One region of the Mesorhizobium sp. U510 genome, then DNA from elsewhere that is predicted to be linked to it. Evidence: riboswitches for the same ligand, from Rfam matches in the RefSeq annotation. Region 1 holds a riboswitch; each other region holds the start of a gene.
What was found. Region 1 has a riboswitch for cobalamin ahead of bluB (5,6-dimethylbenzimidazole synthase). Riboswitches for the same ligand answer to the same signal wherever they lie in the genome.
Positions count from the first base shown of each region.

Region 2: it holds a riboswitch for cobalamin, as region 1 does, so the genes downstream of both, ACLGL5_RS27020 (DUF1636 family protein) here and bluB (5,6-dimethylbenzimidazole synthase) in region 1, are expected to answer to the same signal.
Region 3: it holds a riboswitch for cobalamin, as region 1 does, so the genes downstream of both, ACLGL5_RS08670 (aromatic ring-hydroxylating oxygenase subunit alpha) here and bluB (5,6-dimethylbenzimidazole synthase) in region 1, are expected to answer to the same signal.
Region 4: it holds a riboswitch for cobalamin, as region 1 does, so the genes downstream of both, ACLGL5_RS26785 (CbtB domain-containing protein) here and bluB (5,6-dimethylbenzimidazole synthase) in region 1, are expected to answer to the same signal.

Region 1 is NZ_CP180532.1:3,364,216-3,371,277, reverse strand. It holds gene dxs (1-deoxy-D-xylulose-5-phosphate synthase) at 1-731, opposite strand, end outside; gene ACLGL5_RS17755 (pirin family protein) at 833-1,753, opposite strand; gene ACLGL5_RS17750 (DUF2277 domain-containing protein) at 1,794-2,060, opposite strand; gene ACLGL5_RS17745 (exodeoxyribonuclease VII small subunit) at 2,160-2,411, opposite strand; gene ACLGL5_RS17740 (histone deacetylase family protein) at 2,415-3,341, opposite strand; cobalamin riboswitch at 3,463-3,642, shown strand; partial or broken gene bluB (5,6-dimethylbenzimidazole synthase) at 3,744-4,322, shown strand; gene ACLGL5_RS17730 (hypothetical protein) at 4,490-5,473, opposite strand; gene ACLGL5_RS17725 (TetR/AcrR family transcriptional regulator) at 5,568-6,176, opposite strand; gene ACLGL5_RS17720 (MFS transporter) at 6,296-7,062, shown strand, end outside.
Region 2 is NZ_CP180532.1:5,197,737-5,204,798, reverse strand. It holds gene cobN (cobaltochelatase subunit CobN) at 1-649, opposite strand, end outside; gene cobW (cobalamin biosynthesis protein CobW) at 668-1,705, opposite strand; gene ACLGL5_RS27020 (DUF1636 family protein) at 1,708-2,136, opposite strand; cobalamin riboswitch at 2,176-2,380, opposite strand; gene ACLGL5_RS27015 (winged helix-turn-helix domain-containing protein) at 2,410-3,609, opposite strand; gene ACLGL5_RS27010 (NADH-quinone oxidoreductase subunit A) at 3,942-4,307, shown strand; gene ACLGL5_RS27005 (NuoB/complex I 20 kDa subunit family protein) at 4,298-4,879, shown strand; gene ACLGL5_RS27000 (NADH-quinone oxidoreductase subunit C) at 4,884-5,489, shown strand; gene ACLGL5_RS26995 (NADH-quinone oxidoreductase subunit D) at 5,499-6,689, shown strand; gene ACLGL5_RS26990 (NADH-quinone oxidoreductase subunit E) at 6,690-7,062, shown strand, end outside.
Region 3 is NZ_CP180532.1:1,358,285-1,365,346, reverse strand. It holds gene ACLGL5_RS08700 (carbohydrate ABC transporter permease) at 1-440, shown strand, start outside; gene bglA (beta-galactosidase BglA) at 445-2,109, shown strand; gene ACLGL5_RS08690 (ABC transporter ATP-binding protein) at 2,141-3,253, shown strand; gene ACLGL5_RS08685 (DUF680 domain-containing protein) at 3,338-3,574, opposite strand; gene ACLGL5_RS08680 (DUF680 domain-containing protein) at 3,642-3,845, opposite strand; gene ACLGL5_RS08675 (DUF680 domain-containing protein) at 3,918-4,115, opposite strand; cobalamin riboswitch at 4,611-4,811, shown strand; gene ACLGL5_RS08670 (aromatic ring-hydroxylating oxygenase subunit alpha) at 4,926-6,173, shown strand; gene ACLGL5_RS08665 (FAD-binding oxidoreductase) at 6,194-7,062, shown strand, end outside.
Region 4 is NZ_CP180532.1:5,152,777-5,159,838, forward strand. It holds gene cbiB (adenosylcobinamide-phosphate synthase CbiB) at 1-275, shown strand, start outside; gene cobO (cob(I)yrinic acid a,c-diamide adenosyltransferase) at 272-901, opposite strand; gene cobU (bifunctional adenosylcobinamide kinase/adenosylcobinamide-phosphate guanylyltransferase) at 903-1,418, opposite strand; gene ACLGL5_RS26780 (CbtA family protein) at 1,411-2,217, opposite strand; gene ACLGL5_RS26785 (CbtB domain-containing protein) at 2,233-2,412, opposite strand; cobalamin riboswitch at 2,446-2,643, opposite strand; gene ACLGL5_RS26790 (aromatic ring-hydroxylating oxygenase subunit alpha) at 2,775-3,944, shown strand; gene ACLGL5_RS26795 (MFS transporter) at 3,948-5,147, opposite strand; gene ACLGL5_RS26800 (heparan-alpha-glucosaminide N-acetyltransferase) at 5,502-6,500, shown strand; gene ACLGL5_RS26805 (methyltransferase family protein) at 6,497-6,973, shown strand; gene ACLGL5_RS26810 (MerR family transcriptional regulator) at 6,980-7,062, opposite strand, start outside.

The DNA of each region.
Region 1 (7,062 bases):
TCGAACAGCGTGCCGCCGGTGACGTAGCCGCGCGCATGCTCAACCGCCCTTGTGATCGCACGATCGGCGCGCTTACCGAGATAGGATGTCAGCTTCTTGCCGAAGTCGCGAAGGCCGGCATAAGCCTTGCCCGAGGCGAGCCGCGCCAGATAGGCGCTCATCGCGCCCGTCGGCGGCGCGATCGACATGTCATTGTCGTTGAGGATGACGATGAGTCGGGCATCGAGCGCGCCGGCATTGTTCATCGCCTCATAGGCCATGCCGGCCGACATGGCGCCGTCGCCGATGACGGCGATGACGTTGTTGTGGCCGCCGGAGAGGTCGCGGGCGGCGGCCATGCCGAGGCCGGCAGAGATCGATGTCGAGGAGTGGGCGGCGCCGAAGGGATCGTATTCGCTTTCGGCACGGCGGGTGAAGCCGGACAGGCCGCCCTCCTGGCGCAATGTGCGGATGCGGTCGCGGCGGCCGGTCAGGATCTTGTGCGGATAGGCCTGGTGGCCGACATCCCAGATCAGCCGATCGTCCGGCGTGTTGAAGACGTAATGCAGCGCCACCGTCAGTTCGACCACGCCGAGGCCGGCGCCGAGATGGCCGCCGGTGCGCGACACCGCGTCGACCAGTTCGAGGCGAAGCTCGGACGCCAGTTGCGGCAATTCGCTCTCGTCAAGCGCGCGCAGATCCGCCGGAATGCGGACCTTGTCGAGAAGCGGCGTATGCGGCGTTGCGTTCACGGGTGCTCAGGCTTTCTGTTCAACGGCGGGATAAGCCGCCGGCCGGCGAAAGTAAATGCGTGTCGGTGACGCGGATCAATCAGATCCCCTCGCCGATTTCCTCAGCTTTCCGGCAGCGGGATGAACTCTTTCTCATCTCCAGGAACGATATCGAAGCGTCCCGTCTTCCATTCCTGCTTGGCCTGTTCGATGCGCTCCTTCGACGAGGAGACGAAATTCCACCAGATGTAGCGCTGCGAGCCAAGCGAGGCTCCGCCGAAAAGCATGAAATGCGCACCGGTTTGCGACGATATGATGATCTCGTCACCGGGCCGGAACACCAGCAACCGCTCTGCCGGAAAGACGTCGCCCGAAATCGCGACCTCGCCTTCCAGCGTGTAGATGGCGCGCTCTTCCGCGTCGGCGGGAATCTTTATACTGGCGCCCGGCGCCAGCCTAAGGTCGGCGTACAGTGTCTCGGAATCGGCTCTCACGGGGGAGCGCAACCCTTGAAAATCGCCGACGACGATGCGGCCGCGGACGCCTTCGGCATCGATCTCGGGCAGCCGCAAGGCAGCGGTGTTCTCGAAGACCGGGGCCACTTCCTCCTTGCCATCGGGCAAGGCGAGCCATGTTTGCAGGCCGGAGATCGACATCGGCGCTCCACGCAATTCCTCCGGCGTGCGCTCGGAGTGGACGATGCCGCGGCCGGCGGTCATCAAATTCACGTCGCCCGGCTGGATCACCATTTCGGTGCCCAGGGAATCGCGATGACGGATCTTGCCGTCGAACAGATAAGTCACCGTCGACAGGCCGATATGTGGGTGAGGACGGACATCGAGAGCCTGGCCTGCCCGCAGGATCGCCGGACCCATGCGATCGAAGAAGATGAATGGCCCGACCAGCCGCCGCCTGGCGGTCGGCAGAGCGCGGCGCACCTCGAAGCCGCCAATGTCCTTGGCATTCGGGATGACCATCAGTTCGATCTGGTCGCTGGCAAAGGCGTCGCCGGCTTCAGGGTCTTTTCCGGGAAAGAAGCTCATGGGCTCTCCTTGTCAGCGGTCGAGGACCGCTCTGGCCGCATCAGGCAAAGCGGATCGCCGCTTTTGCCCGCAGTTTGGCCGCCACCTCTTCGCGGTTGCGCGGGTGCTGATTGGTTTCGAGCGAATCGAGAAGTTCGCGCGCCGATGCCGCAATGGCTTCGACGGCGTGATCGAACGCATGCTGGTTCTGTTTCGAGGGCCGTGTCGTTCCGCTCAGCTTGCGAACGAACTGAAGGGCCGCGTCGCGCACTTCGTCATTGGTTGCCGGCGGGTCAAAATTGAACAGGGTCTTGATGTTTCTGCACATCGCTTCCGTATCTCCTCTTGTCCTGGAGCCGTTTCAATCGGGACGAGCTTAATCCTCAACCTTGATCGTGTCCAAAAACCGGTAAGGCTACTCCGCGCCTCAATCCGCGTCGAGCGGCTCGGTTCCGACCGGCTTGCCGTCGCGCGACAGCCTGATCTTCTCGACCTTGTCTTCGGCGGCCTTCAGCAGCCGGTCGCAATGCGCCTTCAGCGCCTCGCCGCGCTCGTAGATCTTGATCGACTGGTCGAGCGGCACGTCGCCACGCTCCAGATCATCGACGATCTTCTCCAACGCGTCGAGTGCCTGTTCGAAGCTCATCGCCTTGACGTCTTCGTTGGTTTCACCAGCCATCATTCATCCTTTCATCAGTCGCCCGACATGGGCGGCGACCGAAAATGCCAGTCCCTGCAGATCGTAGCCGCCCTCGAGCAGGCTGACGAGCCGGTTGCCGCTGTGGCGCGCGGCGCGCTGCATCAGCTGGCCGGTCGCCCAGTCGAAATCGTCCTCGGTCAGATTGATCTCGGCCAGCGGATCGCGGTGATGCGCGTCGAAACCGGCCGAAATGATGATCAGATCGGGCGCGAAATTGTCGAGCGACGGCAGCACCCGCGACAGGAAGGCATCGCGAAACACCTCACTGCCGGTCTGCGGCGCCAAGGGTGCATTGACGATGTTGCCGGCGCCGGTCTCGGTCTTCGCGCCAGTGCCGGGATAAAGCGGCATCTGGTGCGTCGAGCAATAGAGAACCGAGGGATCGTCCCAGAAAATATCCTGCGTGCCGTTGCCGTGATGGACGTCCCAGTCGACGACGGCGACACGCTCGGCGCCATGCTTCTTCTGCGCATAGCGCGCCGCAATCGCCGCCGTGTTGAAGAAGCAGAAGCCCATTGCGGTGGTCTTTTCGGCATGGTGGCCGGGCGGCCTTGCGGCGACGAAGACGTTGTCGGCGCGGCCTGCAAAGACGTCGTCAACGGCGGCGTTGGCCGCGCCGATCGCGGCGATCACCGCCTGCCAGCTCTTCGGGCTGGCGGTGGTGTCGGCATCGATGCGGGCAATACCCTCTTCGGGAATGGCGGCACGCACACGGGCGACGAAATCGGCGGGATGGGCGTAGAGGATGGTGGCCTCGTCGCCCTCCGGCGCTTTGACACGATCGAGCGCGGCAAAAGCCTCGTCGTCGAGCACGCGCTCGATGGCGCGCAGGCGGTCCGGCCGCTCGGGGTGACCGGGCGGTGTGATGTGTTCGAGGAAGATCGGATGCGTGTAGAGACGGGTTGTCATGCTCCCTATCTAGTGCCCCGGCGCCGCGATGGCCATGCATTGCAGCTTGATGGCTGGGGAAAATCGCGCCTGCGTCCATTGGCGTCGCTGCGGGGATTGGCGCGGCCGAGCCTTCGGCGTAAGGTCACCGCTACTGCCTGGTGCCCGTCGCAAGCGGGAGAATCGGGAACACGGTTGAATTCCGTGGCGTGCCCAACGCTGTGAGGGGGACCGCGCCGGTAAATGCCACTGTCGATGACGGGAAGGCACCGGACGCGGGTTGATCCCAAGCCAGAAGACCGGCCTGGCAGGCATCGTCATCCGCATGGTCAGGCGGACGGCATCAGAGCGACGTGCGTCCGCTTGGATGCACAAAGTGCGCTCTGACGGTGTGGAGCTATTGCAATCGCAAGGGGACGAGCGATGCCGGAACACATGACCGCTGCTATGGGTGATGGATTTGACCAGATGGCGCGCGACGCGGTTTACCGCGCCATGTTCACGCGGCGCGACGTGCGCAGCCATTTCCTGCCCACCGGGCTCGACGACGCGGTGCTGGCGCGGCTTCTGCTTGCCGCCCACCATGCACCGTCGGTCGGCTTCATGCAGCCGTGGAATTTCATCGTCATCCGCGACGCCGCGCGACGGGCTGATGTGCGCGACCTGTTCCTGGCCGCGCGCGAGCAGGAATTGCCTGAAATCGAAGTGGAAAGACAGGCGCTCTACCGCAAGCTCAAGCTTGAAGGCATCTGCGAAAGCGCCCTCAACATCTGCATCACCTGCGACCGCGAGCGCTCAAAAAACTCGCCGCTGGGACGTTGGCACAATCCGGAGATGGATCTCTACAGCACGGTCTGCGCGGTGCAGAATTTCTGGCTGGCCGCGCGTGCCGAAGGCGTCGGCGTCGGCTGGGTCAGCATCATCGAGCCGCAAGCGTTGAAGAGCCTGCTGTCCATTCCCGAGCACGTGACGCCGATCGCATATCTCTGCGTCGGCCGGGTTTCCGAGTTCGCATCCAAACCGGACCTGGAAACGCATGGCTGGGGCCGGCGGCTGCCGCTGCCCGATCTGATCATGAGCGAGACTTTTTGCGGGCAAGGAGAGACGCCACTCAAGTCAGCGGTGGCGCACCTCAACACGGTTGCTGCTGCGCAGGCGAATCCCGCCGATCAGTGCGTCGCGCCGGCCGTGCCCCAGCGCGAGCCGCCAAAGGAGGCCAGCGCCTTGTCCTTCAACTCTCGGAACTTCGACGACGCCTCGGCCAGCCGGGCATCCCAGGCCGGATCAGGCACCTGGCCGGCGATGGTCTTGAAATAGACCTGCATCAGGCAGGCGATGGCGAAGGGCTCGATGAAGGCCGCCTTGAAGGCCCAGGCAAAGACGATGGCGAGCACGAAAGCCCAGCCGGCGAGTTGCCCTGGCATGAGGAAAAGAATGGCGGCGGCCGGGGCCAGCATCAGCAGGAAGATGACGAAGGAGACACCCCACATGATGACCGCCAGCCAGACGGCGTTCTTGATCATGGTCTTGCCGTTCTGGGCGTAGAGCACCACGCCTTGCCGAGCGGTTTCGAACGGTGAGGACGAATTGATGCGGATGTTGTAGCCGAGGATGATCTCGTCGACATAGGTGAGTGACAGGCGGATCACCGTGTTGATGAAGGAGACCAGGCCACTCAGCCCCGGAATGGGCAGGAAGGCGGCGATGCCGCCGAGCAGGCCGGTGATGGCGCGGATGGCGCCCTTGACCAGCTGGTCGACGACGAAAAGGATGTTGGCCTCGGCGAAGCGCTCGGTCACGACCTGCCTGGCATAGGCGATCTGGTTCTGGCCGTCGGGAACATCCCGGCCATCAATCAGATGGACCATCACGGCGATATGGCCGGCCTTGACGACATAGAGGATGTATTCGCGGATCCAATAGACGGCGATCGAAACCACGCCGAAGCCGACCACCCCGCCCCACAGGGCAAAGGACATCGGCCCGTCAGGATCGGTGGAGATATGGCCGACGCCATAGCCGACGGAAGCGCCGGTGCCGGTCGCCATGATGTAGGCCAGCGTGATGCCGAAATAGACGATCATGCGGAAGACAATGAAAGGCCAGGTCCGCACCATGATGGACACCGACCTGCCGATATCGAAATCCCACATGCCCGAATCTCCCCTCAGAGATGGCTGGAAAGGATGCGCTCACCCCGAGGATTGTCAATCATGAGCGGTGGACAGCGGTGCGCCCAACGAGGATTTAGTTCTGTTGCGAACCCGGTTTTCTGAGCAGTCCCTCGAGCAGTTGCTTGAACGCCGCAACCACTATCTTCGACGTCGCTTCGGGGTCGTTAGAATTGGCGATCCGCTGCGCCGCCTGGCTGCTCGCCCCGTTGATCAGCCGTGCGGCGGTCTCGGGGTCGACGCCCGGGACGACCACCCCCTCCCCTTGCAGCGCGGTCAGATGATCGGTCATTGAGCCGACGCAGGCATTGGCATTCGACCATTGCGCCGGATCGCCCAAGACGGCCGGACCGTCGCGGAACATGATGCGCTGGATTTCCGGCTCCAGCGCCATTTCGATATAGGTCGTGCATTCGTCGACGAAATGCTGCCAGCGGGTCGGCGCTCTCGACGCCACCTCATTCACCCGGGCCGCCATCTCGCCGTCGATTTCGGCGATAACCGCCTCCAGCAGTCCCTTCTTGTCGCCGAAATGGTGATAGAGGGCGCCGCGCGTCAGCCCGGCCGATGCCGTGAAATCATCCATCGACGCTTCGGCATATCCGATCGTGCCAAAGGCCTGGCGGGCCGCAGCAATCAGCTTGGCGCGCGTTTCGGCGATCATTTCCTTGCGGGGTCTGTGCATTTCCGTCTGGTCCTATTCACATACGTTCCGTATGCCAATTGACATACGTCGCGTATGCTCTATCTAATCCTCATACGCTTCGTATGTAATTGTCGAACCGCCCTTTGTCGAGGAACCCCATGCAAAACCCCTATTCAGAAATCTTCCGCGCCCCTGGAGCGAGGGGCTTTGCGGCCGCCGGCTTCATGGCGCGCCTGCCGATCGCCATGGCGCCGATCGGCATCGTGGCAATGCTGTCGCAGACGCGTGGCGAATACTGGTTGGCGGGTGCCGTCTCGGCGACATTCGCTCTGGCCAACGCATTCCTGGCGCCGCAAATATCAAGACTGGTCGATCGCCTTGGCCAGACGCGGATCGTCGTGCCCACGACAATCATCTCCGTGCTCGCCTTCATCACTCTCATTGCGGCCGCCAATCAGGACTGGCCGGTTTGGACGCTGTTCGTGTCGGCGCTGCTGGCGGCGGCCATGCCCAGTATGCCTGCCATGGTGCGCGCGCGCTGGACGGAGCTTTTCCGGGGCCGGCCCGAGATGAACACCGCTTTCGCCTTCGAATCGGCGGCGGATGAACTGGTCTACATCGCCGGCGCATCGCTGTCGGTCGGCCTCAGCGCCGCCCTGTTTCCGGAAGCGGGCATGCTGGCGAGCACACTGTTCCTCGCCTTGGGGTCGACCGCGTTCATCCTGCAGAGATCGACCGAGCCGCAAGTGCGCCCGGTGGACCACGACTCGAGCGGCTCGGCGATCCGCCTGTGGCCAGTGCAGATCATCACCTTTGCCCTGATCTTCATTGGCGCCACCTTCGCGACGACGGAAGTGAGCACGGTGGCCATCACAAAAGAGCTCGGCCAGCCCGGCGCCGCCAGCCTCGTCATCGGCGTCTACGC
Region 2 (7,062 bases), 1.8 Mb from region 1:
CGTCGATGGGTGCGACGTCGGCGGCCAGCAGCATCGAGCGGTAGAAGAGAATGGGCACGACCTTTCCCTCTCCCTCAAGGGCGAGGGGGACGACGCCGCGGCCTGGCTCGTAGTAGCCGGCCTTCGGCACCGCCACCGGCTCAACAACGGCCGCGTCCTGCCCAGCCAGCCTGGCCAGCCGCTGCACCAGCGCGCCCATATTGGCCGGGCCGCCCTCGCGGAAATAGCCGAGCAGGGCGTCCAATTCCCAGCGCGGCAGCGTCGAGGCTTCGATCAGCCTGATATCCTCGTCATGGCTTTCACCGGGCAGCAGCGCCAGTTTTATGCCGCGTTCCCGAGCGGTCGAGGCCAGCTGGTCGCAGCCGTAGCGCCACCAGTCGTAGCCGCCGAGGATGCGTACCAGGATGATCTTGGCGTGGCGGGCGACGCTGTCGACCCAGAGGTCGACGGACATAGGGTGGCGCAGGTCGCGAAGCGCCGCCAGCCGCATCGAGGGCAAACGGCCGGCATCCGCCTTCCAGGCGGCCGCCAGCCCGGCGAGGTCGCTGTCGGTGAAGGACAGGGCCACGATATCCGCCGGCGTCTGCCGCAGATCGACCGGCTCGGCGAGATCGTCGAGCGAGGCGGAGGTCGTGGTGAGGATATGCATCGCGGCCCGTGTCTGAACTCAGCCGGCGAGTATACGCTCGATTGCCGGGCGGTTCAGCCCCTTGAGGCCGATGACGACCAGGCGCGAACGGCGGTCGTCCTCGGCGGTCCAGGCGCGGTCATAGTAATGATTGACGCGCGGGCCGACGGCCTGCAGCAAGAGCCGCATCGGCTTGCCGCCGACCTCGACGAAGCCTTTCACGCGCAGCACGTTTTCCTGTTCGGCGGCGGCGGCGACGCGTTGTGCCAGCTCATCCGGATTGGCGATCGAGGGAATGTCGACGATGAAGGTGTCGAAGTCGTCATGCTCGTGGTCGAAGGCGCCGTCATGATGGGATTTGCGGTTCTCGATGTCGTCCTCGACGGCGAGACCGAGCCCGAGCAGCACGGAGGGATCGACCTTGCCATGCGAGGTCGGCACGATCTTCACGGCACGGGCGGAGTGTTCGCCGATGATGGCGTTGGCGCGGGCCGAACCGGCGGCGTCCATAAGATCGCTTTTCGACAGGATGATCAGGTCGGCGCAGGCGATCTGGTCCTCGAACAGTTCCTCGACCGGGTCGTCATGGTCGAGGCTACCATCTTGCGCGCGCTGCGCCTGCAAGGCGTCCATGTCGTTGGCGACCCGGCCTTCGGCCAGTGCGGGACCGTCGACCACGGCGATGACGCCATCGACGGTGACGCGGCTCTTCACCGTCGGCCACTGGAATGCCTGGACCAGCGGCTTGGGCAGGGCCAGGCCCGAGGTCTCGATCAGGATGTGATCGACCTTGGGGTTGAGCGACAGGATCTGGTCGAGCGCCGGCACGAAATCGTCGGCCACGGTGCAGCAGATGCAGCCATTGGCCAGTTCGACGATGTTTTCCTCCGGGCAGGTGTCGATGCCGCAGCCCTTCAGAATCTCGCCGTCGATGCCGATGTCGCCGAACTCGTTGACGATGATGGCAATGCGCTTGCCGCCGGCGTTTTCCAGGAGATGGCGGACCAGCGTCGTCTTGCCGGCACCAAGGAAGCCGGTGACGACGGTGCAGGGGACGCGGGTGACGGAAGCGCTCATGATCAATCCTTCAGCAGGTTGAGGGGAGGAATGCGGGCAACGAGGCCGCGCTTGAGGGAATTGGGCCGACCGCGCCATGGAATGAGGCCGTCGGTCGAGGTGGCGAAGAGTTTGGCGCCGGTGACGAGGTCGGCGCCGCTGGTCGCGGTCAGGTCGCCGAAGACATAGCTCCAGCAACCGTCGCGCAGGATCGCGGCGCTCAGCCGGCGCTTGCAATTGCCGAGGCACTCGACCGTGCGGATGCGGATGTCATCGCTCGCAGCGGCTTGGCGCGTGTCTTCGGCTAGCAGTTCGCCGGCGCGGGGATGGGCGTCGGAGCCGGTCTCGTCGCGGCAGGAGGCGCAGACGATGACGGTGACGCCGGCCAAGGCATCCCCGTCGGCGGACGAATTGTCCGCTGTGCCAGCCGAAAAACTGCTGTTCTGGTCCAAAAACCGGGCTCCTTGCCCGGAAACCCGCCGGGCGATCGGATTCTTTTGTCGCAGACGGCAGGTCTCCTGGCTCGCGGGTCATCGCCTTGGGTGCCGCCTTCCCGGGAACGTCCCAGTGGCTTTCGGCCTTGGCTCTTCGCTTACAGTTGCGGGGACAGCCGCGGATTTGAGATCGAAATCCCGCACCGCATTCCCTCTTAGCCCCTGCCGTTGCGGGCAAGGGACCGTCTGGAGCGGATTTAGGCTTTTGCAGGCAGCGGTGTCAACGCGCGGCTACGACATGGCGATGTCGGCGAGCGCCGGACCCAGATCGCCGGCGGGTGTCACTTCGATGCGTTCAAGGCCAAGCCAGCCCTGCATCTGCTGCAGTTCCTCGAAGAGTTGCGCGGCGGTTTCAGGTGGCGCGCCGGGTTCGGCGTAGGCGGCGTGGATGCGCAGGACGCTGGCCGGCCGGTCAGCCTTGAGGTCAACGCGGGCGACGATCCGGTCGCCGAGCAGGAAGGGCAGGACGTAATAGCCGTATTGGCGCTTCTCAGCCGGCGTGTAGATCTCGATGCGGTAGTGGAAATCGAACAGCCGCTCCGAGCGCGAGCGCTCGAAGACGACCGGGTCGAACGGCGCCAACAGTGCGCGGGCCTCGATTTTCCGGGGCAGGCGGGCGTCCTTATGAAGGTAGGCCGGCTTGTCCCAGCCCTCGACACGCACCGGCAGCAATTCGCCCAGCTCGACCAGTTCCTCCAGCCGGCCTTTCATGTCGGCCGGCGATAGCCGAAAGTAGTCGCGCAGGTCGCCTGATGTCGCCACGCCATGGGCGCGGGCAGAAATGCGCAGCAATTCGCGGTGCGCGTCCTCGGCTGGCGGCACGGGCAGGTCGAGGATCGCCTGCGGCAGCACGCGCTCGGGCAAATCATAGAAGCGCTCGAAGCCGCGGCGGTGCGCCGTGGTGATGCGCCCGGCCCAGAACAGCCATTCGAAGGCATGCTTGGCATGGCTCCAGCCCCACCAGCCGCCCGAACCTTTCTGACCTTCCAGCGCCGAAGCGGCGATCGGGCCGCGCGCGGCGACCTCGCGGTAGATCTCTTCTATATAGGCGGCGTGCTCGCGGCCCCATTTGGCCAGGCCCAGATACATCTCGTCGCCCTGCTCGGCGCGCTGCATGCGCCAGCGCATCAGCGGATAGGTCTCGACCGGCAGGAAGGAAGCCTCATGCGCCCAGTATTCGAAGACGGTGCGCTTGCGCGTCACGGCGGCATTGTCGAGCAAGGTCAAGGGATAGGGGCCAAGGCGGGAATAAAGCGGCATATAATGCGCGCGCACCACCGCGCTGACGGAATCGATCTGCAGCAGGCCGGTGCGGGAGAGCACGCGGGCGAAGTGGCGGCGATCGGGTGTGCCATTTGGGCGGGGATCGAGAAACCCCTGTGCGGCGAGCGCGATGCGCCGGGCCATGGCAAGCGAGATTTTTTCCTTCATGCAGGTATCACTCTGGGCGCTTCTGCTGTGGGTCTGACGGGTGATTCCAGCCCATGCTAGCAGGGTTTTAGCGGCAACCCTGTCAGGAGAGAAAAGTGGAGTAAAAAACGAAGGAAATCAAACAGGAGCGGATCGGACCAGTTTCTCCGGATATGCCGTCCAGGTCGGCGTTTTGAACAAGGTTTGACTTGCTTCGCTGGAAGTGCTGCGCTAACCCTCGCCGCGTTGCAGCATAGGCCCCTTAAAACGGTTCAGCGGTTAATCTGTCACGCTTCCGCATTAAGGTCCGGTGCTGTAATCAAAGTGGATTGGCGCCAACGGAAAGCCGCTGCATGAACGCACTTCTCAGTTCGTACCTGCCCATCGTCCTGTTCATCGGCGTGGCGCTGGTCGTCGGCCTGGCGCTGCTGGCCGCACCGTTCCTTGTGGCCTACCGCAATCCCGATCCCGAAAAGCTTTCCGCCTACGAGTGCGGTTTCAACTCGTTCGACGATGCCCGCATGAAATTCGACATCCGCTTCTACCTGGTGTCGATCCTGTTCATCATCTTCGACTTGGAAGTGGCCTTCCTTTTTCCCTGGGCGGTGTCCTTCTCGAAGATCGGCATGCTGGGTTTCTGGTCGATGATGGTGTTTTTGGCAGTGCTGACCATCGGCTTTGCCTATGAATGGAAAAAAGGAGCGCTGGAATGGGATTGAACGACAGTTCAGGCACCCTCGTCGCGCCGAAGCCGAAGGGCATCATCGATCCCAACACCGGCCGGCCGGTGGGGGAGGACGATCCCTTCTTCCTCGAAATCAACAATGAGCTTGCCGACAAGGGTTTCCTGGTCACCTCGACCGAGGCGCTGATCACCTGGGCGCGCTCGGGCTCGCTGATGTTCATGACCTTCGGTCTGGCATGCTGCGCCGTCGAGATGATCCACACCTCGATGCCGCGCTACGATTCGGAGCGCTTCGGCGTCGCGCCGCGTGCGTCACCGCGCCAGTCCGACATCATGATCGTCGCCGGCACGCTGACCAACAAGATGGCGCCGGCGCTGCGCAAGGTCTACGACCAGATGCCGGAGCCGCGCTACGTCATCTCGATGGGCTCCTGCGCCAATGGCGGCGGCTACTACCACTATTCCTATTCGGTGGTACGCGGCTGCGACCGCGTCGTGCCTGTCGACATCTATGTGCCCGGCTGCCCGCCGAGCGCCGAAGCTTTGCTCTACGGCATTCTTCTCCTGCAGAAGAAAATCCGCCGCACCGGCACGATCGAACGGTAAATCCATGGCCGCATCCCTTAGCGAACTGTCGACCTATCTCGGCGAAAGGCTGATCGGTCGCGTCAATGGCGCTGACATTGCCTATGGCGAGCTCACCATTCATGTCGAGCCGCGCGACCTCATCGAAGTCGTGACTTTCCTGCGCGACGATGCGCGCTGCCAGTTCATCTCGATCATCGATGTCTGCGGCGCCGACTATCCGTCGCGGGCCAAGCGCTTCGACGTCGTCTATCACCTGCTGTCGCCGAAACAGAATGTGCGCATTCGCGTCAAGGTGCAGGCCGACGAGGAGACGATGGTGCCGTCGATCACCGGGGTTTTCCCCGGCGCCGACTGGTTCGAGCGCGAGACCTACGATCTCTATGGCGTGCTGTTCTCGGGCCATCCCGATCTGCGCCGCCTGCTGACCGACTACGGTTTCGAAGGCCATCCGCTGCGCAAGGATTTCCCGCTGACAGGCTTCGTCGAAGTGCGCTACGACGACGAAGCCAAGCGCGTCATCTACGAGCCGGTCGAGCTCAAGCAGGAATTCCGCAATTTTGATTTTCTTTCCCCTTGGGAAGGCACCGACTACGTGCTGCCCGGGGACGAAAAAGCCAAGACGAATTGAGGCGCCAGAATGGCTGAGACCTCCGTCCGCAATTTCAACATCAATTTCGGCCCGCAACATCCTGCGGCGCACGGCGTTTTGCGCCTCGTGCTGGAGCTCGACGGCGAAGTCGTCGATCGCGTCGATCCGCATATCGGGCTGCTGCATCGCGGCACCGAAAAGCTGATCGAGGCAAAAACCTATCTGCAGGCTGTGCCTTATCTCGACCGGCTCGACTATTGCGCGCCGATGAATCAGGAACATGCCTTCGCACTGGCCGCCGAACGCCTGCTCGGCATCGAAGTGCCGAGGCGCGGCCAGCTGATCCGCGTGCTCTATTGCGAGATCGGCCGCATCATGTCGCACATCCTCAATGTGACGACGCAGGCGATGGACGTCGGCGCGCTGACGCCGCCGCTGTGGGGTTTCGTCGAGCGCGAAAAGCTGATGGTGTTTTATGAGCGCGCCTCCGGCTCGCGCATGCATGCCGCCTATTTCCGGCCCGGCGGCGTCCATCAGGACCTGCCGCGCCAGCTGGTCGAGGACATCGGCAAGTGGATCGACCCGTTCCTGAAGTCGATCGACGACCTCGACAAGCTGCTGACCGGCAACCGCATCTTCAAGCAGCGCAATGTCGATATCGGCATTGTTTCGCTGGCCGATGCCTGGGCCTGGGGCTTTTCGGGCGTCATGGTGCGCGGTTCGGGCGCGGCCTGGGATCTGCGCAAGTCGCAGCCCTATGAATGCTATTCGGAAATGGATTTCGACATTCCGATCGGCAAGAACGGCGACTGCTACGACCGTTACCTCGTGCGCATGGAAGAAATGCGCCAGTCGGCCAGGATCATGCGCCAGTGCGTCGATCTTCTACTCGGCAAGGAAAGCACCGGCCCGGTGTCGAACCTCGACGGCAAGGTCGTGCCGCCCAAGCGCGCGGCGATGAAGCGTTCGATGGAAGCGCTGATCCACCACTTCAAGCTCTACACCGAGGGCTATCGCGTGCCGGCCGGCGAGGTCTATGCGGCCGTCGAGGCGCCGAAGGGCGAATTCGGCGTCTATCTCGTCTCCGACGGCACCAACAAGCCGTATCGCTGCAAGCTGCGCGCGCCCGGTTTCGCGCATCTGCAAGCCATGGATTTCCTGTGTCGCGGCCACATGCTGGCCGACGTCACCGCCGTTCTTGGCTCCCTCGACATCGTGTTTGGTGAGGTCGATCGCTAAATGTCAGTCCGCCGTCTCGCAGAAGCCAGCGTCCAGCCAGCATCCTTCGCCTTCAACCGGGCGAACGCGGCAGCGGCGAAGCAATGGATCAAGAAGTACCCGAAGGGCCGCGAGCAGTCGGCGATCATTCCGCTGCTGATGCTGGCGCAAGAACAGGAAGGCTGGGTCACCAAGGCGGCGATCGAGACGATTTCGGACATGCTCGGCATGCCCAGGATTCGCGGGCTCGAGGTCGCGACCTTCTACACGCAGTACCAGCTCAATCCGGTCGGCACCCGCGCGCACATCCAGGTCTGCGGCACCACGCCCTGCATGCTGCGCGGCTCGGAAGCGCTGATGGATGTCTGCCGCTCGAAAATCCATCACGACCAGT
Region 3 (7,062 bases), 2.0 Mb from region 1:
TGCCGTCGAAGACCTATCTCGGCATATGGCTGGCGCATACCGGCTTCGGCCTGCCTTTCGCCATCTACCTGCTGAGGAGCTATATCGCCGGCCTGCCGCGCGAGATCATGGAATCGGCCCGCATCGACGGCGCCAGCGATTTCGAGATCTTCGTCAAGATCGTGCTGCCGCTGTCCTTCCCGGTGCTGGCCTCCTTCGCCATCTTCCAATTCCTGTGGGTATGGAACGATCTCCTGGTGGCGATGGTTTTCCTTGGTACGGCACCCGACCAGATCGTGTTGACGGCCAAGCTCAACGCGCTGCTCGGCTCTCGCGGCGGCAACTGGGAGATTCTGACGACATCGGCCTTCATCACCATCATCGTGCCGCTGATCGTCTTCTTCTCGCTGCAGCGCTATTTCGTCCGCGGGCTGCTCGCCGGCTCGGTGAAAGGAGGCTGAAACCATGCAATCCGCTTTGAAAGCCAGTTCGAACCCCGACCTCGCCGTCGATCGCGACTGGTGGCGAGGCGCGGTGATCTACCAGATCTATCCGCGCAGCTACCAGGATTCGAACGGCGACGGCATCGGCGACCTCAAGGGCATCATCGGACGGCTGCCCTACATCGCCGCGCTCGGCGCGGACGCCATCTGGATCTCGCCCTTCTTCAAATCGCCGATGAAGGATTTCGGCTACGACGTCTCGGACTATTGCGACGTCGACCCGATGTTCGGCACGCTGGCCGATTTCGACGCACTGACGGCGGAGGCGCACCGGCTGGGTCTCAAGGTGATGATCGACGAAGTGCTGTCGCACACGGCCGACATCCATCCCTGGTTCAAGGAAAGCCGGTCGAGCCGCACCAATCCCAAGGCCGACTGGTATGTCTGGGCGGACGCCAGGCCAGACGGCACGCCGCCCAACAACTGGCTGTCGATCTTCGGCGGGTCGGCCTGGCAGTGGGACACCAGCCGCCAGCAATATTACCTGCACAATTTCCTGGCCGAGCAGCCCGACCTCAACTTCCACAACCGCGAAGTCCAGGATGCGCTGCTCGACGTCACCCGCTTCTGGCTGGAACGCGGCGTCGACGGCTTCCGCCTCGACACGATCAATTTCTACTTCCACAGCCAGGGCCTGGAAAACAATCCGCCGCTGCCGCCGGAAGAACGCAACGACCAGACCGCGCCGGCGGTCAATCCCTACAATTACCAGGACCATCTCTACGACAAGAGCCGTCCGGAAAACCTCGGCTTCCTGGAACGCTTTCGCGCTTTGCTCGACGAATATCCGGCGACGGCGGCCGTCGGCGAGGTCGGCGATTCGCAGCGCGGGCTGGAAGTCGTTGCCGCCTATACGGCCGGCGGCAAGCGCGTGCACATGTGCTATTCCTTCGACTTCCTGGCGCCGGAAAAGATCAGCGCCGCCAAGGTGCGTTCGGTGCTGGAGGCTTTCGGCAAGGTCGCCAGCGACGGCTGGTCGTGCTGGGCGTTTTCCAACCATGACGTGATGCGCCCGGCCTCGCGCTGGGCCGCCGGCGAAGCCGACCCTGTCGCCTATCTCAAGGTCATCTCGGCCTTGCTGATGTCGCTGCGCGGCTCGGTCTGCATCTACCAGGGCGAAGAACTCGGGCTGGGCGAGGCCGAACTGCGCTTCGAGGATCTGCAGGACCCCTATGGCATCCGCTTCTGGCCGGAATTCAAGGGCCGCGACGGCTGCCGCACGCCCATGGTGTGGGATGGCGGCGCCAAGAATGGCGGCTTCTCCCTGGCCAAGCCCTGGCTGCCGGTGCCGGCCAAGCATCTGGCGCAGGCGGTCAATGTCCAGCAAGGCGACCAGGCTTCGCTGCTCGAGCACTACCGGCGCTTCCTGACCTTCCGCCGCGCCCATCCGGCGCTGGCCAAGGGCGACATCACCTTCATCGAAAGCGAGGGCGACACCGTCGCCTTCACGCGCCGCGCCGGCAATGAGCAGGTTGTCTGCGTCTTTAACCTCGGCGCCATGCCGGCCAAGGTTGACCTTGGCGGCCGATCACTGCAACCTTTGCCGGGACATGGGTTTTCCGGGCAGGCGAGCACCGGTTCGGTCGAGCTTGGCGGCTACGCCGCCTGGTTCGGGCGCATAGACTGAAATCTTTGAGGAAATCACTGGGAGGACACCAATGGCCGATGTCAATTTGAGACAAGTGAAGAAGTCCTACGGCAATCTCAACATTCTCCACGGCATCGACCTCGATATCAAATCGGGCGAGTTCATCGTCTTCGTCGGCCCGTCGGGCTGCGGCAAGTCGACCTTGCTGCGCTCGATCGCCGGGCTCGAGGAAATCACGTCGGGCGAACTCAAGATCGATGGCGACGTGGTCAACGACGTGCCGCCGTCCAAGCGCGGCATCGCCATGGTGTTCCAGTCCTACGCGCTCTATCCGCATATGACGGTCTACGACAACATGGCGTTCTCGATGAAGATCGGCAAGGAGAACAAGGCCGAGATCGACCGCCGCGTGCGGCAGGCGGCGGAAATCCTGCAATTGACCAAATATCTCGACCGGCTGCCCAAGGCGATGTCGGGCGGCCAGCGCCAGCGTGTCGCCATCGGCCGCGCCATCGTGCGCAATCCGAAAGTGTTCCTGTTCGACGAGCCGCTGTCGAACCTTGACGCGGCGCTACGCGTCGCCACGCGCATCGAGATCGCCAAGCTCAAGGAATCGATGCCCAACACGACGATGATCTACGTCACCCACGACCAGGTCGAAGCGATGACGCTGGCCGACCGCATCGTGGTGCTGAAGGACGGCCATGTCGAACAGGTCGGCACGCCGATGGACCTTTACAAGAAGCCCGGCAACCTGTTCGTCGCCCAGTTCATCGGCTCGCCGGCCATGAACATCCTGCCGGCAACCATCGACAAGACCGGCAACCCGACCGTCGTCAACCATGTCGGCGGCCGCAAGGCGACGGTGCCGATCACGACGCCGGCCTCGGCCAAGGGCGCGGCGGTCAGTTTCGGCGTGCGGCCGGAAGACCTGATGATTGCCAGCGGCGCGGACTATCTGTTCGAGGGAACGGTCGACTATGTCGAGCAGCTCGGCGAGGTCCAGCTGGTCTATATCGATATCGGCCGCGCCGACCTGCCGCTGGTGACCAAACTGCCGGGCAATGTCGAGGTCAAGCGCGGTTCGACATTGCGGCTGAGCGCCAATGCCGAGGACCTGCATATCTTCGATGCGGACGGACATTCCTTCGCGCTGCAAAAGCCGGAAGCAAAAGCGGCTTGAGGCCGCCGGTCCTGCTGGGTCAAGGCAACAAAAAAGAGCGGCGGGCCAGGCCCGCCGCTCTTTTTTGGAGATCAGCTTCGGCTGTTAACGGCCGAAGAGGTTCCGGTCGCTGCCCTGAGGAGCGGACTTCTGCACGTCGCCCGACGAATTGAGCAGCTTGTAGACGGGCGAGCCGCTCTCGCGGATCGAAGCCGTACGCGAGTTGTCGACCGAAGTTGCGGCGGGCTGGTTGGCGCCATTGGAGCCATAGTTGTCGCTGCCCGCGAAAGCGCTACCGGAGATGGCCAGAACGGCGGCGGCAGCAAGGATGAGCTTGTTCATGTTAGTCTCCTGAATTTCTGGATTTCACGGGAATGGCCGGCATCGCCGCCATTTCCGTGAACCGGCATTACTTGCCGAAGAGGTTGCGGTCAGCGCCCTGCTGAGCAGGCACCTGGGTGGCCGGAGCCGACTTGTCGACCGAAGCCGTGTAGGAATGGTCGACCGCAGCGGCCGGCTGGTTGGCACCGTTGGAACCGTAGTTATCGCTGCCAGCGAAGGCACTGCCGGAAATGGCCAGGACGGCGGCGGCAGCAAGGATGAGCTTGTTCATGTTAGTCTCCTGAGTTTCTCAAGATCGGCCAGAGCGGCGGGCGAAAAGCCCGCCATTAGCCGGGACCCGTTGTTAGTTATTACCGAAGAGGTTGTGATCTGCGCCCTGGGCAGGCGTCTGAGCAGCCGGTTCCGACTTCTTGGTCGAAGCGGTGTACGAGCTGTCGACAGTCGTGGCTGCGGCGGCATTCGAACCGTAGTGGTCGCTACCAGCGAAGGCGCTGCCGGAAATGGCCAGAAGGGCGGCGGCAGTGAGAACAATCTTTTTCATTTTTAGTACTCCAGTATTTTTTCCGTCCGTCTAGCGGCGTGTCTTGGGATTGAAATCGCGTCGTTCGGACAGCCCCGATGTGGGAAAGCCAGATCGCCGTTTCCAATCACGAAGTTGTTCCGTGTGGACCAAGAATCCACCACTTGAAATTGTGCCAGAGGTTTCCACGCCATAAATTTTTCTTCTTAATATCAATCACTTAATTAAAGCCAGCCGCAAGATCACAGACTGTATCGGAGGTCCAGTGTTCACACCGTCCTGCACGCACCGTCAACAGAAACGAACCGTTCGGTTCGATTTTAGAATCCGCTAATAGTCACTTTTCGAAACCGTTAACCTTTTTTGCCCCTGTTCCGGGTCGATTTTGACAGCCAGTACAGCTAACGGCGAAGACGATTTTCGTGACCGCTGTCCGCGCCCAGATCGTTGCGCATGCGTGTCGCGCCGCATGGATGCGATGTCGCTTTCATGCCGATGTCGCAAACGCCGTCGTGATTAGATCATGTCATCTCAGGTGCCGCTTCGTGACGACGGGGCGGAGAATTGGGAAGCCGGTCAAAATCCGGCGCTGCCCCCGCAACGGTGGTGGAGTTCAAGTCGCAACGGGAGACCACTGGGCGAAAGCCTGGGAAGGTGTCGCGACCGTCCGCAAGGACACTCCAGAGCCCGGAAACCAGCCCGAGATTTTTGAACTCGACTGATCGCGGTGGGCGGTCAAGAGGCGGATGGCGCGCGCCCGGCTTTCGCCGGCCTGCGTCTCATCCTTCCTCAATCACCACCAGTTCAGTCCTTGAAGTATGAGGACAGGACATGGATGCGCGCAACGATATGCTGAGGCTCTTGAACAGCCGCAGAGAGGGCTTCTCGCTCGAGCAGCCCTTCTATACCGATCCCGATTTCTTCAAGCTCGACATGGAGCTGATCTGGTATCGCGACTGGCTGTTCGTCGGCCATGATTGCGAACTGCCCAAGCCCGGCAGCTTCATCACCGTGCAGATCGGCGACTATCCGGTCGTGCTGGTGCGCGATCAGCAGGGCAAGATCAACGCTTTCCACAATTCCTGCCGCCACCGCGGTAGCCGCGTCTGCAACACCGACAAGGGCATGGCCGCCAAGCTGGTCTGCCCCTATCACCAATGGACCTATGAGCTGGACGGAAGGCTGCTGTTTGCCCGCCAGATGGCCGACGGTTTCGACAAGAGCCAGTTCGGCCTGAAGCCGGTCGCCTGCGAAAGCGTGGCCGGCTATATCTTCATCTGCCTGGCCAAGGAACCCGCCGACTTCTCGCCGATGCGGGCGATGATCGAACCCTATCTCAAGCCGCACCGGCTCAGCGAAGCCAAGATCGCCTTCGAGAGCACGATCGTCGAGAAGGGCAACTGGAAGCTCGTCTGGGAAAACAACCGCGAGTGCTACCACTGCGCCGGCAATCACCCGGAGCTGTGCAAAACCTTCCCGGAAGCCCCGACGGTGACCGGCGTGCAAGGCGCCGACAGCGATCCGGAGATGCTGGCACACTGGGCCAAATGCGAAGCGGCCGGCCTGCCGAGCAAGTTCCGCATCGATCCGGCCGGGCAATACCGCGCCACCCGCGCGCCGCTGCTGCGCGATGCGGTCAGCTACACGATGACCGGCAAGCGGGCGGTGAAGAAGAACCTGTCCGACAGCGTCTCCGCCGACCGCATCGGTTCCTTGCTGCTCTATCACTATCCGACGACGTGGAACCACATTCTGGGCGACCACGCCGTCACCTTCCGCGTGCTGCCGATCAGCGCCACGGAAACCGCGGTGACGACCAAATGGCTGGTTCACAAGGATGCGGTCGAGGGTGTCGACTACGATCTTGCCGAACTCACCCATGTCTGGACCGAGACCAACGACCAGGATCGCCGCATCGTCGAGGAAAACGCCTTCGGCATCCAGTCGCCGGCCTATGAACCCGGCCCCTATTCGGAGCTGCATGAGGGCGGCGTGATCCAGTTTGTCGACTGGTACGCCCGCTTCATCGGTCCGCGCCTTGCCGACGATGGCCGGCCGGCCCTGCGCAGTGTCGCCTGAGGGGTTTGGGGATGAACGCGATGACGGATCTTGGCCTCTATCGCCATCTCGACCAGATGGCGCCCTGGAACGACAGGCTGCAGGTGCTGGAAGTGATCGGCGTCAGCGACGAGGCGCCTGACGTCAAGACCTTCACCTTCCGCTCCGACAACCAGACCTGGTTCCGCTACAAGCCGGGCCAGTTCGTGACGCTGGAACTGCCGACGCCGGACGGACCGCTGATGCGCACCTATACGCTGTCGTCGTCGCCGTCGCGGCCGTTCTCGATCGCGGTGACGGTGAAGGCACAGGCCGGCAGCATCGGCACACGCTGGATGTTCGATCACCTGGTGCCCGGTTCGCACGTCAAGGCCTATGGGCCGAGCGGCGATTTTTCGCTGCACAGCCATCCGGCGGCCAAATATCTGTTGATCTCGGCCGGCTCCGGCGTGACGCCGATGATGTCGATGCTGCGCTGGCTGAACGATTGCGCGCCATGGACCGATGTCGGCTTCGTCAACTGCGCGCGTCGCCCGGAAGAGATCATCTTCCGCAAGGAGCTCGAACTGCTCGGCGGCCATATGCCGGGCCTGTCGCTCGGCTTCATGATCGAGGAGCGGTCGAGCCGCGAGGGCTGGTACGGCCATATGGGCCGCATCGACGCGATCCGGCTGCCGCTGCTGGCGCCCGATTTCCGCGAACGCGAGATCTTCTGCTGCGGTCCGGATCCTTTCATGCGCGCCGTGCGCGGCATGCTTGAAGCCGCCGGCTTCGACATGACGAAATACCACCAGGAGAGCTTTGCCGCCCCCGCGGTGGAGGAAGTCCCGGCGCCGTTCGCGTCGCCCGGGGAAGACGGCATTGCCGTTCCCGTCGAGGCCACACCGATCCGCTTCGCGCTTTCGGATGT
Region 4 (7,062 bases), 1.8 Mb from region 1:
ATGCCTGGCAGGCGGTGCGGCGCGATGCCAAAAAGCACCGCTCTCCCAATGCCGGCTGGCCGGAAGCGGCCATGGCCGGCGCGCTTGGCCTGGCGCTTGCAGGCCCGCGCAGCTATGGCGGCATCGTGGTCGACGACGTCTTCATGGGCGAAGGCGGCCTCCGCGACGTCGACAGCGGCGACATCAGGCGGGCGCTGAAACTCTACCGCGTCGCCGATTATTTGCTGATCGCGTTGTTCGCCGTGGTTTCGGTCATCGCCGTTCTTGCGTTCTAGAACTCGATCCCCTGCTGCGCCTTCACGCCTGCCGAGAAGTGGTGTTTGGTCACGCCCATCTCGGTGACCAGATCGGCCGCCTCGACCAGCGCCGGCTTGGCGTTGCGGCCGGTGACGACGACATGCAGGCCCTCGCGGCGCGCCTTCAGCGCCGCAACCACCTTGTCGAGATCGAGATAATCGTAGCGCAGGGCGATGTTGAGCTCGTCAAGCACGACAAGGCTGATCGAGGGATCGGCGATCAACTCCAGTGCCTTGGCCCAGGCGGCCTCGGCGGCGGCGATGTCGCGCTTCAGATCCTGCGTCTCCCAGGTAAAGCCCTCGCCCATCGCATGCCAGACGACGCGGTCGCCGAAAGCGGCAAACGCATCCTTCTCGCCGGTGTGCCACTTGCCCTTGATGAACTGGACGACGCCGACGCGCTTGCCATAGCCGAGCATCCGCAGCGCCAGGCCGAAGGCGGCCGTGGTCTTGCCCTTGCCCGGACCGGTGTTGACGATCAGCAGTCCCTTTTCGACCGTCTTGCTCGCCACCTCGGCATCCTGCACCGCCTTGCGCTTGGCCATCTTGGCGCGATGGCGTTCTTCGTCCCGGTCCTCGGTGGGCTTGTTGTCGATGTCGGTCATGTCACTTCACCTTGAGCGGTAGCCCCGCCACCATCAGCAGCACCGTATCGGCGATCGCCGCGACCTGCTGGTTGAGCCGGCCGGCGTCATCGCGAAAACGGCGCGCCAGGGCATTGTCCGGCACGATGCCTTGCCCGACTTCGTTGGAGACTACGAACCAGGGGCCGCGCGGCCGCGACAGCACATCCGCCAGCCGCCGGCACTCGGCGCCGACGTCGTGATCGGCCAGCATGTGATTGGTCAGCCACAGCGTCAGGCAGTCGATGAGCACCGGCTGGTTGTCCGGCAAGGCCTCGAGCGCGCCGGCAAGGTCGAGCGGCGCGTCGATGGTCGTCCAGCCCTCGCCGCGCCGCGAGCGGTGCAGCGCGATGCGCTCGCGCATTTCGTCGTCATAGGCTTGCGCGGTGGCAATATAGGTCCACGGTGACGGCAACGCCGTCGCCAGGATTTCGGCATGCGCGCTCTTGCCGGAGCGCGCACCGCCGATGATGAAGGTCAGCTTGTTGCGATCAGGCAAAGCTGTCGCGCAGGCTGGTCGCCGTGCCAGTGAAGCGTCCGCGCACCACGCCGACGACGGCGCCGAGGACCAGCCAGAACACCAGATTGGTCAGCGTCACCGCCACCACGAACTGGTGGTGCAGGCCCTCCGGGATCGGCGTCTCGAAGCTGTCGGGCTGCGGCGCGCCGACAATGTGCGGAGCAACGATCAGCGCCACGGCAAGGATGGCCAGCGGTAGCGACTTGCGGAATGCGATCAGGCCGAGCCCGATAGCGGTCGCGATCACGGTTGCCACCCACCAGATCTGGCGCTGCGTCAGGTCGGCGGCCGGCATGGCCGGCAGTTCCGGAGGCAGGCCGAGACCGGGCGCCAGTGTGAAGATGGCAAAGCCGGCCAGACCCCAGAACACGCCCTGGCGCCAATTGCCGATGCCGCCGGCGAATTCCGAAACCGCGACCAGGATCAGCGCGAAGCCTATGCCGGTGACAACATTGGACACCACGTTGAAGGCAAAGCGCTCGAAGCCGTCGGCCGGTGCCCAGCCTTGGTCTTCGGCCGGAGCGGCGGCTGCGGCCGGTGCCGGGGTCGCGGCGCTCATCGAATTTGCCGCCGGTGCGGCCGAACTCATCGCGTTGCCACTGGCGGCCCCAGTCGGCGCCGCGGCATGGTCATGGCTATAGCCGCCTTCGGCCTGTTCGTAGACTTCCGCCTTGAGGATCAGCGGTACGGTGGCATAGGCCTGCATGCAGGCAAGAACGACGCCGGCCACGAGCCCTGCGATCGCCGCGATGAACACGACGTTGCGAAACAGATTCATGATGTCAGATCCTCGTCAGTGGCAGGGAAACGCCATCGAATGCCGGTTGTCATGACCGGCATTGTGGACCGCTTCGATATGCGAGAAGCCGACAAAGCCGATGATGAAGGTGCCGAGCAGTGCGGCGAGCGCCAGCTGCATGAAGCGCGACTGCGAGGAGACGGAGGCGCCGAGGGAGACGGAAGCGGTATTCATATCTTGTCCTTTCACCCTCCACCCGAGGGCCTGTCAGTTTTGCCGTCGTCGGCAGGTCTCCTGGCTCACGGATCAGCGCCCTTCCCCACCTTCCCGAAGACGAACCTTCAGTGGCATATGGAGAGGACTACCGCACACAGTTGCGGGGGCAGCCACGGCATTGGGCAAGAATTTCGCCCGCACCGCATTCCCTCTTGGCTCCAAAACGGAACCGACGACTGCATGACTATAGGGAAAATCGCGACACGCGGCAAACCAAATTCCGCCGGCAAACAGCGCGATTGCGCCATGCCGTTTCCAGGCACGAGAATTGACAATTCTTCCTGCCGGGTGTCGGCTGGCCGCTTCACAGGAAGCCAGCCATGCAGCCCACTGCCAGCGAGCGCGCCCCTTACAATGGCCTGACCCAGGCCGAACCGACCCTGCCCTCATCGGCCTATTGGGATGGTGAGAAGTACCAGCGCGACCTCGATGCCATTTGGTACAAGAACTGGCTGCTCATCTGCCGCGAGGCCGATCTGGCCCAGCCGCTGGCCTTCCGCCGATTCCGCATCGGCACGCAGGACATCGTCGTGCTGCGCGACGACACCGGCGCGCTGCGCGCCTTCCACAACACCTGCCGCCACCGCGGCTCGCAGCTTTGCCAGGAGAGCGAGGGCCGGCTGAAGGCGCGACTGATCACTTGCCCCTACCACGCCTGGTCCTATTCGCTGCGCGGCGACCTCGTGCGCGTGCCGTCGAAATCCTTGCCCGTTGGCTTCGACAAGGCCGACCATCCGCTCTACCGCGTCGCGCTCTCGGTGTGGCGCGGTTTCGTGTTCATCAATCTGCAGGAGGATGCGGCGGGCTCAGCGCAGGCATCCTTCGACCCGGCCTCCGGCAATCTCGGCAACTGGCCGCTGGAAACGCTGGTATCAGGCCATGTGCTGCGCAAGGTAATGCACTGCAACTGGAAGATCTTTTGGGAAAACTTCAACGAGTGCCTGCACTGCCCGGGCGTCCACAAGGACCTCTCGCGGCTGGTGCCGATCTATGGCCGCGGCCTGATGAGCCGGCACGACGATCCCGAATGGACGCGCCATGCCGACAATGACGCACCGGAATTTTCCGGCGGCCTGCGCGCCGGCGCCGAGACCTGGTCGCGCGACGGCCAGGCGCACGGGCCGGTCTTCTCCGGATTGACGCCAGCCGAACGCGCCGCCGGCCAGACATACGCCACCAGCCTGCCCTCGATGTTCATCGTCGGTCATGTCGACTATGTCAGGACCGTACGCCTGGTGCCGCTCGGCCCGGAAGAGACCGAACTTGTCGCCGAGTGGCTGTTCGCGCCCGAGGCGCTGGCCGCGACCGATATCGACAACATCGTCGCCTTCGGCACACAGGTGCTGGAAGAGGACGCCGCCATTTGCGAGGTCAACCAGAGGGGCCTGCGCTCGATGCGCCACCAGGCCGGCGTGCTCATGCCCGAGGAGTATGAACTGCACCGCTTCCACAACTGGGTGCGCGAGCAGCATGCGGCACTTTCACCGTGATCCTCACAGAGACTTCGGCAGGTAACGCCAGGTCACGAACCCGCAAACCGCCGCCAGCAGGCCGAGCGTGACGAACACCGAGCCCAGTCCGAAGAAGGCCAGCACCACCGAATAGACCAGCGGCGGCGTCAGCTCGGAAAAATCGAGATAGGTGCGGTAGACCGCCGCCATCTGCGCCCGCTCATAGGAGCGCACCGAACGCATGAAGGCGGTCGAGCCCAACGCATCGAGCGCTATGGTGAAAAAGGCGCCGCACAACAGGAAGGCGCCGGTGAGCAGCGGCACGGTTTCGCCGACCGTGCCCGCCGCCAGAAGCATCGCCGACATGGCGAAATAGGCAAATGTCATGGTGCGCCGGCCGCCAAAGCGTTTTCCGGCCTTGCCCCAGAAGATCGCCATGAACAAAAGCGCGTTGCCGGCCGAAACCAGCAGACCGCCGGCCAGCTTGCCCTCGCCGGTGATCACCATGAACAGTGGCCCATAGACGAAGAACGTCGTCCAGAAGCAGGAGCGACCGAAGGCGATCAGCCAGGCAAGCCTCAATCTGGGCTGCGCGACGAAGCGGCCGATATTGGCGAGCGGATTGGCCGGCCGTGTCTTGCCGGGCCGGATCGACGGGTTGTCGCCCAGCCGATAGGTCCAGAACAGTGCGAGCAGGGCCAGCGCGAACACCGCCACCGCACCATGCGCGGCGTAGATGCCGAATCGCGTGTAGAGGAAGATGCCGAGCGTCGGCCCACCGGTCCAGGCGAGCATCGACCACGCCATGCGCAGCGATTCGGCCTGCATGAAGTCGGTCTTGCGGATGTGGTCCATGATGTAGAGATTGAGCGTGATCGAAAGTGCACTGGCGCCCATCACCCGGCACAGCATGCCCGCCAATTGCCCGGCCAGCGTATGGGTGACGAAGAACAGCGAGCCGATGGCGAGCAGGCAGGCGCCTGCGGTGTAGACCCAGCGCCGGGCAAAACGGCGGATCAGCATCGGCATGAACAGGGTCACCGACAGGCCGAGCAGCGCCACGATGGTGTAGAGGATCGAGACGATCTGCTCGTTGTGCAGGATCTCGTAGGCCTGGATTGGGATGACGCTCGACACCGTGGCGCGAGCGAAGGATTCGACAGCATAGAGCGAGGCGAAGGTGCGCGCATCCGCGGCCCTGAGGGCCGGAAGCCAGATCGGATGGCGCACATGGGTGGACATTGCTTCCCCAAAGCAGAATCACCGGTCAAATCTGCCTTGGCCGTTCCCGGACGATTAAGAGGAAACCGACGCATAGGCCGTGAAAAGCGAAGTCGGTCAACGACTTCCCGGCGCTGGCCCAAGGTGTGTTGAGATTTAGGTCAGGCCGAGCCGAAAATGGCGGTTTTCGAGAACTGGAGCGGAGCGGACATTCAGGTCCGTGAGCACCGGAAGCGCAGAAAGCCGCCGTTTGCAGGCCGGCATCACCTGAATATCGGCACACCTCAAAGCGTCGCTTGATCCGGTGCCCCGGCCTTCTTCTGTCCGGTCCAACCGTGATAGTTCTCACGCAGGGCTGAATCAGATCGCGAGACCATGACCATCCATACGCCGACCGCACCCGTTCCGGAGCCTTCGAAGCGCATCATCGCCATAGACATCGTGCGCGGCGTCGCGCTGCTGGCCATGGCGAGCTACCATTTCACCTGGGACCTGGAATTCTTCGGCTATACCGATCCAGGCCTCACCGCCTTCGGCTGGTGGAAGATCTACGCGCGCTGCATCGCTTCGACCTTCCTGTTCCTGGTCGGCGTCAGCCTCTACCTCGCGCATGGCCAGCAAATCCGCTGGAACGGTTTCTGGAAGCGTTTCGCCATGGTCGCCGGAGCGGCGATCGCCATTTCGGTGGTCACCCGCATCGCGACGCCGGACGGATTCATCTTCTTCGGCATCCTGCACGAGATCGCGCTCGCCAGCCTGCTCGGCCTCGCCTTCCTGCGGCTGCCGGCCCTGCTGACGCTTGTCGTTGCGGCGCTGGTCATCGCCGCGCCCGTCTATCTGCGCTTCGAAGCCCTGGACCATCCCTGGCTGTGGTGGATCGGCCTGTCGGCGATCAATCCACGCTCCAACGACTATGTGCCGCTGTTTCCATGGTTCGGCGCGGTGCTTGTCGGCATTGGGGTGGCGAAACTCGTTTCAGCCTCCGGCCTGCGAGCTCGCCTGGCGAGCCTCATGCCCGGCCGCCGGGCCAATCCGCTGGTCTTCATCGGCCGCCACAGCCTCGCTTTCTACCTGATCCACCAGCCGCTGCTGATCGGCTGCGTCTGGCTGTTCTCGCAAGTCATGCCGGCCCAGGTCGAAACCGTGCAGGTCAATTTCCTCAAAACCTGCCAGCGCTCATGCGAGCAGACGCGCAACGCGACCTTCTGTTCGAGCTATTGCGGTTGCATGCTGACGACGCTCGAGGGCGAGGCCGCGCTTGATCGGCTCGAGAACAACGACCAGACTGCGGAATTCCGAGCGCATCTGGGCGATCTGGCCGCCAGCTGCACGGGCCAGACCGAGGACAAGATGGACGAGGGAGGAACGCAATGACCGAAACCCAGCCGAAGCCGGGTGTGATACCGTGGCCGCCGGTGATCTACGTCGCGGCAATCGCCATCAGCGTGATCCTTGGCCTGCTCTATCCGCTGCCCTGGATCGGCGACCTCCTGGGCGACCTGCTGTTTGCGGCCGGCTGGGTGGCGCTGTTCGGCGTCGCGGCACTGTGGTTCACCGCCATCCGCACCATGGTCCGGGCCAGGACGACGCTCAACCCCAATGCGGTGCCGGACCACCTCGTCACCACAGGTCCATTCGGCATTACCCGCAACCCGATGTATCTGGCCAACACGCTGCTTTTGATCGGCGTCGCCTTTGTCACGGGGATCGTCTGGTTCCTGCCGCTGGCGTTCATCGCCGCCTTCGCCACGCAGAAGGTCGCCATCGAGCGTGAGGAAAAGATGCTGGCGGCGAAGTTCGGCAAGAAATACCGGGATTACGCAAAAAGGGTGCGGCGCTGGATCTGAGCGGCGTTACGTATTGACGCCGAGCTCCACCAGCCGCTCGACGCAGGATTCCTCGGCCTGGTCGAGCTCGGCCAGCGTCTCCTCGAGGT